DNA from 2 places in the Rhodococcus sp. JCM 9793 genome. Region 2 is predicted to be linked to the other one. Evidence: riboswitches for the same ligand, from Rfam matches in the RefSeq annotation. Region 2 holds a riboswitch; the other holds the start of a gene.
What was found. A riboswitch is a leader RNA that binds a small molecule or an ion and turns the genes downstream of it on or off. The one in region 2 is predicted to bind cobalamin.

Region 1: linked by a shared signal. The riboswitch ahead of ACZ46K_RS02855 (FecCD family ABC transporter permease) and the one ahead of metE (5-methyltetrahydropteroyltriglutamate--homocysteine S-methyltransferase) in region 2 are both predicted to bind cobalamin.

The regions. Positions count from the first base shown of each region.
Region 1 covers NZ_AP043721.1:154,992-159,405, forward strand. The annotation lists gene ACZ46K_RS02850 (ABC transporter ATP-binding protein) at 1-639, opposite strand, end outside; gene ACZ46K_RS02855 (FecCD family ABC transporter permease) at 639-1,721, opposite strand; cobalamin riboswitch at 1,877-2,055, opposite strand; partial or broken gene ACZ46K_RS02860 (TetR/AcrR family transcriptional regulator) at 2,081-2,698, opposite strand; gene ACZ46K_RS02865 (metal-dependent hydrolase) at 2,874-3,809, shown strand; gene ACZ46K_RS02870 (hypothetical protein) at 3,809-4,414, shown strand, end outside.
Region 2 covers NZ_AP043721.1:2,144,962-2,149,375, forward strand. The annotation lists gene ACZ46K_RS12050 (cobalamin-independent methionine synthase II family protein) at 1-161, opposite strand, end outside; gene metE (5-methyltetrahydropteroyltriglutamate--homocysteine S-methyltransferase) at 188-2,488, opposite strand; cobalamin riboswitch at 2,640-2,842, opposite strand; gene ACZ46K_RS12060 (DUF7676 family protein) at 3,028-3,588, opposite strand; gene ACZ46K_RS12065 ((2Fe-2S)-binding protein) at 3,585-4,232, opposite strand; gene ACZ46K_RS12070 (ATP-binding cassette domain-containing protein) at 4,225-4,414, opposite strand, start outside.

The sequences.
Region 1 (4,414 bases), 2.0 Mb from region 2:
GAGGGCGCCGTCGTGGAGTACTGCGACCCGGTCGAAATACGACGCGGCCGAAGTGAGATCGTGCATCGCCGCGATCACTGTGCATCCGAGACCGCGCAGCGTATCGAGGAGGTGGAACTGGTGGCGGATGTCGAGATGATTGGTCGGCTCGTCCAGGATCAGCAGTCCCGATTCCTGCGCGAGGCCGCGAGCAAGCATGGCGCGACGACGTTCACCGCCCGACAGTTGATCGCAGCGTCGGTCGACTGCGTGTGCCAGTTCCACGGTGTCCAAGGCCCGGAGCGTGACCGCGCGATCGGATTCCTCGCCCAGCGACCAGGGCGGACGGTGTGGAATTCGGCCCATGGCAACCATTTCCCCGAGCAGAAGGTCCTGCGGCGGAGTCTCCTCCTGACCGACATAGGCGATCGCCCTCGCTCGCACACGGAGCGGCAGCGAGTACAGATCCTTGCCGTCGATTTCGACCGTTCCCTCTGCGGGTGCACGGAGTCCGGCGAGGGTACGAAGCAGCGTCGACTTCCCGCTTCCGTTGACCCCCACCAGCGCGACCATGGATCCGCGGGTCAAGTCGAGGTCGATATCGGAAAGGATGTCCGACCCTGCGATCCGACAGCGCACATTACGCGCCCGAAGATGCATCAGGCACCATCCGAGAAGCTGTAGTGACGCCGCCCGAGCAGGAACAGGAACACCGGGGCCCCGACGAGACCTGTCATCACGCCCAGGGGAAGTTCCTCCGGACTCAACAGCACTCGGGCCGCAACGTCGATCCACAAGAGGAACAGTGCGCCGCCGAGCGCCGCCACCGGAAGGACGACGCGGTGACGTGCACCCACCAAGATCCTGGCGAGGTGGGGCATGATCAGGCCGACGAACCCGATTCCTCCGGACACTGCGACGAGCACTCCGACCAGCACCGACGACAACGCGAAGAGCCCGAGCCGGAGGCCACGCACGGGAACACCGAGAGCGCGGGCGACATCCGGTCCGCTCGACAGCGCATCCAGCCAGGAATGGAGGGCGAAAAGAATGCCGGCAGACACGGCCACGACGATCAGTGCAGGCAGAATCTGCTCCCACATCGATCCCGCGACGCTTCCGAGCATCCAGTAGAGGACCGACCGAACCGAATCCCGGTCGTCACTGAAGAACACCAGGAAACTGGACACCGAGGAGAACGCCGAGGCCATGACGACACCGGTGAGGATCAGACGTAGCGGAGTCAGACCCCCTTGCGCCATCGAGACGCCGAAGACGGCAGCACCCGCGACCATCGCACCGATCAGTGCGCCCAGCGACAGCGCCCAGATACCCAGCGAAGCAAGCACTCCGAACATGATGACCAGGGTCGCCCCGACACCGGCTCCGGCCGAGATTCCCAGAAGGTACGGATCCGCGAGCGGGTTTCTCACCAAGGTCTGCATCGTGGCGCCGGCCATGGCCAGGCCCGCACCCACGATGAGCGCCATCAAGATGCGGGGAGCTCGCAGGTTCCAAATGATCGTGTCGTACACCGGGTCCGGTCCGACACTCCCGGTGAAACGGGCACGCACCACATCCCATGTGGCCGACAGCGGTATCGGTTCCGACCCGAGAGTCAGCGAAAGGAAAGCGCTGATGACAACCGCTATGACAAGTGCGGCCAGGAGCGGGCTCGCCGGAATTCGTTTTTGTGCAAGCGGCTTCGTGGTTCGCCGGCGCGGTTTTGCGACATCGAGCATGTCAGCGACCCGGCGACTCCAGCTCCCCACCCGGTCGGGGTACAAGGGTCTTCGCCCGAAGGTGTCTGTGCACACGAAGGGGAATGGTTGGGCCGCTGGCCTGGGCACGCATCGCTCGGTCTCTCGTATCGGGGGCCCAATCGCGAGGCCCGCGTCTGCAATTCGGCGAGCCAGCAGGTTTTCGGACTCAGGATCAACCCGACAGTGCGCCTTCCCAGACCGTTTCCGGTCCAGTGGCACGTGCCCTGTCAGTCACCTTCACCGCTGCGCGACAGTTCCGGAGTCTCACCGGATTCCCTTGCATACGGATGCGTCTGGCTCGTGGTGAACCTAGCACAGTCGCGAGGTGTCGATTCGCCCGGATCATCCGCTTCACCGGACTGCGCAGCCACCGCCGTACCCACCCAGCGACGCAAGTACCGGCGCATCTCGTCGTCGGTGCGCAGTGGATTACCCGGCGAGACGAAGAACGACTGCATCGTCCGCAGGAGAAATTCGACCAGTTCGTTGAGTGCGGCGTCGCCGTATCCGTATCGCTCCCACTCGACGTCGAACCGCCTGATCATCGTCATGCCGAAAGCCTGCGCCTCGTCGGACGTCATATTCTCGGGGTGGACGTTCGCATACGAGTTCGACAGCAGGAGACCGAGGTGCGGCGTGCGGCGTACCTCCGCGAGGGTGAAGACGACGGCTTCGACGGTCGCGTCGACGGGGTCGACGACTCCTGCGACGTGGTCGGCAAGGCGGTCGAGGAATCCGGCGACCGACGCGATTGCCGCCGCCGTCATCAGCGCATCCGAGCTGGGGAAATACCGGTAGACCGTCTGCCGGATCACGCCCAATGATTCTGCAACCTCAGCGATGCTGATCGCCGCGCCGGTCCGCGCGATGAGATCGACCGCGGTGTCGACGATGCGCCGAGTTGCTTCTTCGTCGCTGTCGGGCGGACTCCCGCCCCACCCTCGCCTACGTGCCACACCGCCTCCTGAAATGAGGGGCCGACATTATCACGCAACCCAATCTCGGAGTGGGTATGCCGGGACATCTCCACGAAAGTCATCATACATATCTCTTCAAGTACGTATGATAAAGCCCGATTGCAGGCCCCACCTGCCCTGACTACATCGGACAAACCCGAGAACGAGGTGTGACATGACAAACCTGCACGTCCGCAAGATGCGTTTCGCATTCGAGGACTACGACGTGCCGTTCCTGTGGAATCCCGCGAACCCCGGGTTCTCGAGCATGGCCAACGCCGTCTCGTTCCTCGCCGTCGGATTCGAGAAGATGATCGTCCAGATGATCACCGAGGCGAAGCCGCAGTTCGCCGACGACACGGTCGCCGAGGAAGCCGACGCGTTCATGCGCCAGGAAGGACAGCATTCCACCGCGCATCGCCAGCACGTCCGCGCCCTGATCAAGAGGTACCCGGGCCTCCAGGAAACCCTCGACGAGGTGATCGGCGCCTACGACAAGCTCACCGCCGAGACGTCGCTGAAGTACCGACTGGCCTACACCGCAGACCTCGAAGCGACCTTCACCCCCGTCTTCAAGCTCATGCTCGACAACGACGCGTCGCTGTTCCGCCCCGGCGACGACCGCGTTGCCTCCCTGTTCATCTGGCACTTCGTCGAAGAGGTCGAGCACCGCAGCTCCGCACTGATCATCTTCGACTCCGTCGTAGGTAGCGACGTCTACCGCATGCGCGTGGCGGCCTCGGTGTTCAAGCACGTACTCGACGTCATTCGGATCGCGTGCGCGGGCTTCAACAAGCACGTCCCCATCGAAGACCGCAAGATCGACGCTCTGTCGATGTTCGCGTCGTATCGCCGTAAGCAGAAGCTGCTCGAGCTCATTCCGGGCCTGCAGGCCGCGAATTCCGGGCCGATGCCGCGAGCCTTCGACGACCTCGGACTCAAGGAGCAGCTCGTCGCACTGCGGGGCATCATCCGTAGCCAGATGCCGAAGCACAACCCCGAACACGAGGACCTGCCCGAGCTGGCCGGCGTGTGGTTCGAGCGCTTCGACGCCGGCTACGACGTCACCAAGTGGTACACCGCGGAAACCGCTGCACCGGGGGTCAATTGATGTCGGATCTGTGTTCGCCCACCTTCGACGACCTCGCGACGAGGCTCGGTTTCTCCTGCGACGAGGCCGGTGGGCTCCTCGAGTTCCGCAATCCTCTGGCCTTGGAGAATTGGACGCTCCCCGTCCTCGAACTGACCATCGTCGTCGGCGCTGTTCTTGCCCTCGCGTACGCCGTTCTCCGACTGCGCCGACACGGTGATCCCACCAATCTGGTGCTGTGGTTCGGCGCGTGCGCGTATCTGTTCATCATCGAGCCACCCCTGTACTTCCCGGCCGCATTCGGAATCGAACAGCACGTCGACACGATGTTCGCGCACAATGTGTTCACGGTCGAATTCATGTGGGGCAGACTGCCCCTCTACATCGTGGCGATCTATCCACTGCTCGCTACGCTGTCGTTCGAGATCGTGCGGATGCTCGGCGTGTTCCGCAGGTACGGCGTGTTCCTCGGCGCAGTGTGCGTGGGATTCGTCCATCACGCCTTCTACGAGATCTTCGACCACCTCGGACCGCAATTGCGCTGGTGGGAATGGTCTCTCGAGAATCCGATCAGCCAACCGTTCTTCGACGCCGTCCCGTTGCCGAGCGTCGTGGTGTTCGCTGCA
Region 2 (4,414 bases):
ACCAAGGCGTCGACCTGTCCGGCGAGTAATTCCGAATACTCTCTCGTCGTGTCGAGCCTGAATCCGTCCGCGGCATCCCGGCGTGCCCGGTTGGCGGCCACCAGCTCGTCGGTTCGAGGCAGGCTCCCGGCGTGCGTGGTGCGAATGTGTTTCGTGGTCATGGTGATCGGGTGCTTTCTGGGAATCGTTATCGGTCGAGCTCGGACCGAACCGTTGCTGCCGCGGCGACGAGGTTCGTCAACGACGCCGTGACCTCATCGGTGCCGCGGGTCTTGAGTCCGCAGTCCGGGTTGACCCACAGGCGCTCGGCGGGAACGGCGCGCAGCGCTTCGCGAAGAGACTCGGCGATCTCGTTCTCGCTCGGAACCCGCGGTGAGTGGATGTCGTAGACGCCGGGGCCCACTCCGAGGTCGAATCCGATTGCGTTGAGGTCGTCGAGCACCTCCATGTGTGAACGCGCGGCCTCGATGGAGGTGACGTCGGCGTCGAGTTCTGCGATCGCCTCGATGACCTCTCCGAACTCCGAGTAACACAGATGGGTGTGGATCTGCGTCGAATCCGCCACGCCGGACGTCGAAAGACGGAATGCCCCGACTGCCCACTCCAGGTATTCGGCCTGATCGGACTTGCGAAGCGGCAACAGTTCTCGCAGTGCCGGCTCGTCGACCTGGATGATGCGCACTCCCGCAGCCTGCAGGTCCACCGTCTCGTTGCGGATGGCCAGGGCGATCTGATCGGCGGTGTCGGCGAGAGGCTGGTCGTCGCGGACGAACGACCACGCGAGAATCGTCACGGGACCGGTGAGCATGCCCTTGACCGGCTTGTCGGTGAGCGACTGTGCGTAAGTGATCCAGTCGACGGTCATGGCATTCGGCCGCGCGACATCGCCGTAGAGAATCGGCGGACGTACACAACGGCTTCCGTACGACTGGACCCAGCCGTTCTCGGTCGCGAAGAATCCGTCGAGCTGCTCGGCGAAGTACTGCACCATGTCGTTGCGCTCCGGCTCACCGTGCACGAGCACATCGATTCCGAGCTTCTCCTGGAGGGCCACCACTTCAGCGATCTCGTCGCGCATCCGCTGCACGTAATCCGCGCGTTCGATCTCGCCCTTGCGCAATGCGGCTCGGGCCACCCGGATGCGCGTGGTCTGCGGGTACGAGCCGATGGTGGTGGTCGGCAACAGAGGCAGATCGAGATGCTGTCGCTGGATCTCGCGGCGCCGATCGGCCGACGTGCGAGTGCGGTTCGATGCGATCGAGTCGAGCATGCCGCGCACCTGGCGGTTGCGTAGGCGAGGATCGGACGCGCGTACATCGGCAGCCGCGTGCGCCGCGGCGAGCTCGGAAGCCACGGCGTCGCGGCCGATGCGCAGTGCCGTCGACAAGGTGACGACCTCGGCGACCTTCTCGGTGCCGAATGCCAGCCACGCGCGCAGCGATTCGTCGAGGCTCGACTCTGCCTCGATGGTGTACGGAACGTGCAGCAACGAGCATGACGACGACACCGCCACCGAGCCCGTCGAGCCGAGCAGTGTGGCGAGGGTGGCCAGGGCCGTCTCCAGATCGGTGCGCCACACGTTGCGGCCGTCCACCACGCCCGCCACGATCAGCTTGTCCGCCAGGGCAGGCAGTCCGGCGATGTCTGCCGAGTCACCTGCGACCAGGTCGACCGCGAGGCCTTCGACACCGGTGCGAGCGAGTGCACCGAGCGCCGGACCGAGGCTGCCGAAATAGGAGGCGACGAGGATCGCAGGACGGTCCTGTGCCTGCGACAGCGTGCCGTACACCTGTTCGACCGCGGCGACGGTCGCGTCGTCGAGATCGCGGACGAGTGCGGGCTCGTCGAGCTGCACCCACTCGACTCCGGCGGCGGCGAGTTGCGACAAGAGGTCCTGATACAGCGGGACCAGCTCATCGGCACGGTCGAGGAGCGGGCCCTGTTCGCTGGTGGACTTCGACAGCAGCAAGAACGTCAGCGGGCCGACGACTACCGGGCGGGCCGGAACGCCGAGCGCGCGGGCCTCGGCGACCTCGCCGAGCACCTTCGACGGATCGAGCGAGAAGACCGTGTCAGGGCCGATCTCGGGGACGAGGTAGTGGTAGTTGGTGTCGAACCACTTCGTCATCTCGAGCGGTGCGACGTCGTCGTTGCCTCGCGCGGCTGCGAAATAGCGGTCGAGGTCGTCGGCGATACCCGACACCCGGGGCGGTAGTGCGCCGAGCATGGCTGCAGTGTCGAGGATGTGGTCGTAGTACGAGAACGTGTTGACCGGAATCGAATCGAGCCCGGCGTCGCGCTGCGCAGCCCAGGTGTCGGCGCGCAGTCCGGCGGCGACCTTCTCCAGCCCGGCGCGGTCGATCCGGCCGGCCCAATACGATTCGACGGCCTTCTTCAGTTCACGCTGGGGTCCGATCCGTGCGGAGCCGAGAACGGTGGCGTGGAAGGCAGGGGCAGCATGGAAGGTAGGGACAGAGGGTGTAGGCACTGGTGGTACTCCGGTGGTCGGTCCTTGATGGCCTACCGCCCGTAGGATGCGCGAATCCGACCGAGCCCAGTCGACTCCGGCCCGGCCGGAGCGAGAGAATACGATGCGGGTCCGCGCGCCCGGTCCACGAGGCGGCACACCGCCGGGCACGGCGTGCCCGGCGCAGATGGCAGGTATTCGGACTTGCAAGCGCCCGAGCCTGTGGGCCCGTACCTACTGGCCGTCGCTTCCCGGGGTGATGCCCAGTGCTGATGACGGCGGTCGTTCCTGCATACCGCTGCGGGACAGTCCCGGATTCTCACCGGGTTCCCTCTTCCACACCCCGCGCAGGGGTGCTTCGACGCCGCCACGGCCTTCGGGGCTCCTCACGACCGGCACGGCGAACCAACTACATCCCGGAGTATAGCCACGTCCTCATTCGAACGGGCAAAGCAGGAAGAACGGTTACAACGCAATCAGACAGATACAACCCTGCCGAGGGTTTGTATCTGTCTGCGCGGGTTGTATTTCCGTCGGTGCGTTTCTGTCGGCTGTGCTGGTCAGGAGTGGCGAAATCCTTTGCCGGTTCGGTCACGGGGATCCGGCGCCAGGCCGAGGAATTCCGACCGAATGCGATCCCACGCCTCGAGGTGCACCCACACCGGTTCGTCCGTCAGCTGCTGCATGTTCGTGAGGAACGGGGTGGGCAACATGATCGTGAGCATCTGTTCGTCACGGCCGTTGAACAGGCGCACACCCCACGACGTCGGTGCGTCGTCCGTGCCGATCCTGCGGTACAGCTCTGCCCGGCCGCAGCGACGGATACGGCCGAGCTCCGGTCCGCTCGCGGTGTGCTCGCCGATGCACAGGTGAAAATGCCAGCGACCGAAGTCGACGGTCGCATACCCGTCGTACATCGAGATCTTCTTCGGAGCATTGGGTGCCGCGACCTCGAGCGCCGAACCTTCGATGAGCAGGCCGAACCACATGTCGTCCCAGTACTCGTCGAACAGCAACCGGATCAGCCGCAGTAGTGAGTCCTCATCGGTGGGAAGCGGCCAGCGCTGTTCGCGACCACCGTCCTCGGTGTCGACGATCTCAGGGGCGAATGCGACTGTCACAGAATCTCCTTCGTCGATGCTTTCGGTGGGCTGGGGAAGACGCAATCGCCGCACACGCCTCCGCCCGGGACGCGGTAGTACAGGCAGCAACTGCGACGTCGGCCGGTGGACCGGACCATCGTGCCGACCAGACGTGGATCGTCGAAGAGTGTGTCGATGTGCGCCTGCGCGGCATCACCGATCACGCGTCCGGCCCCGATCAGCGCGGACGCGGAGTTACCCCACATCAAACCCGGGGCGACGATGTCGCTCCACGCGTCGATGAGCGGTTCGAGCTGGTCGTCGAGGATTTCACCGGTGGTCGAACCGAATTCGGGGTCGACGATGTGCAGTCGCAGCCCCCCGTCGTTGCACCACAGCAACGTGTCCGGGTCGAGGCGGACACATCGGCCCGAGTCGACGACCGAGCCCAACGACACCGACCACATCCGGGCGGCGTAGCCGAAGAAGAGAGTCGACGCGGCCACTCGGGCCTCCCCGGTTCCCATCCGGTGCGCAGTATCCGACACCAACGGGTCGCGAATCATACTGTCGCGCAGCGCAGACGTCTGCTGCCACCGGCCGTCCGGTACTGCGCCGGTGCTCACCGAGAAGTAGGGACTCAGCGCGGCAATGCGCCCGAGTACTGCGGCAGGGTCAGACACGGCTGTCCTCCGAATCGAGGTCGAACACCAGTGTGCGCGGATCGAAGCGCATCCGTCCACGATCGAATGCTGCTCCGATGCGACCGGACTCGGCCAGAGCTGCGGGGGAATCACAGGTCAGGGTGCGGTCGGCGTCGAGCAACCACATCCGGTCGGACACACGCAGCGCGAGTTCGAGTTCG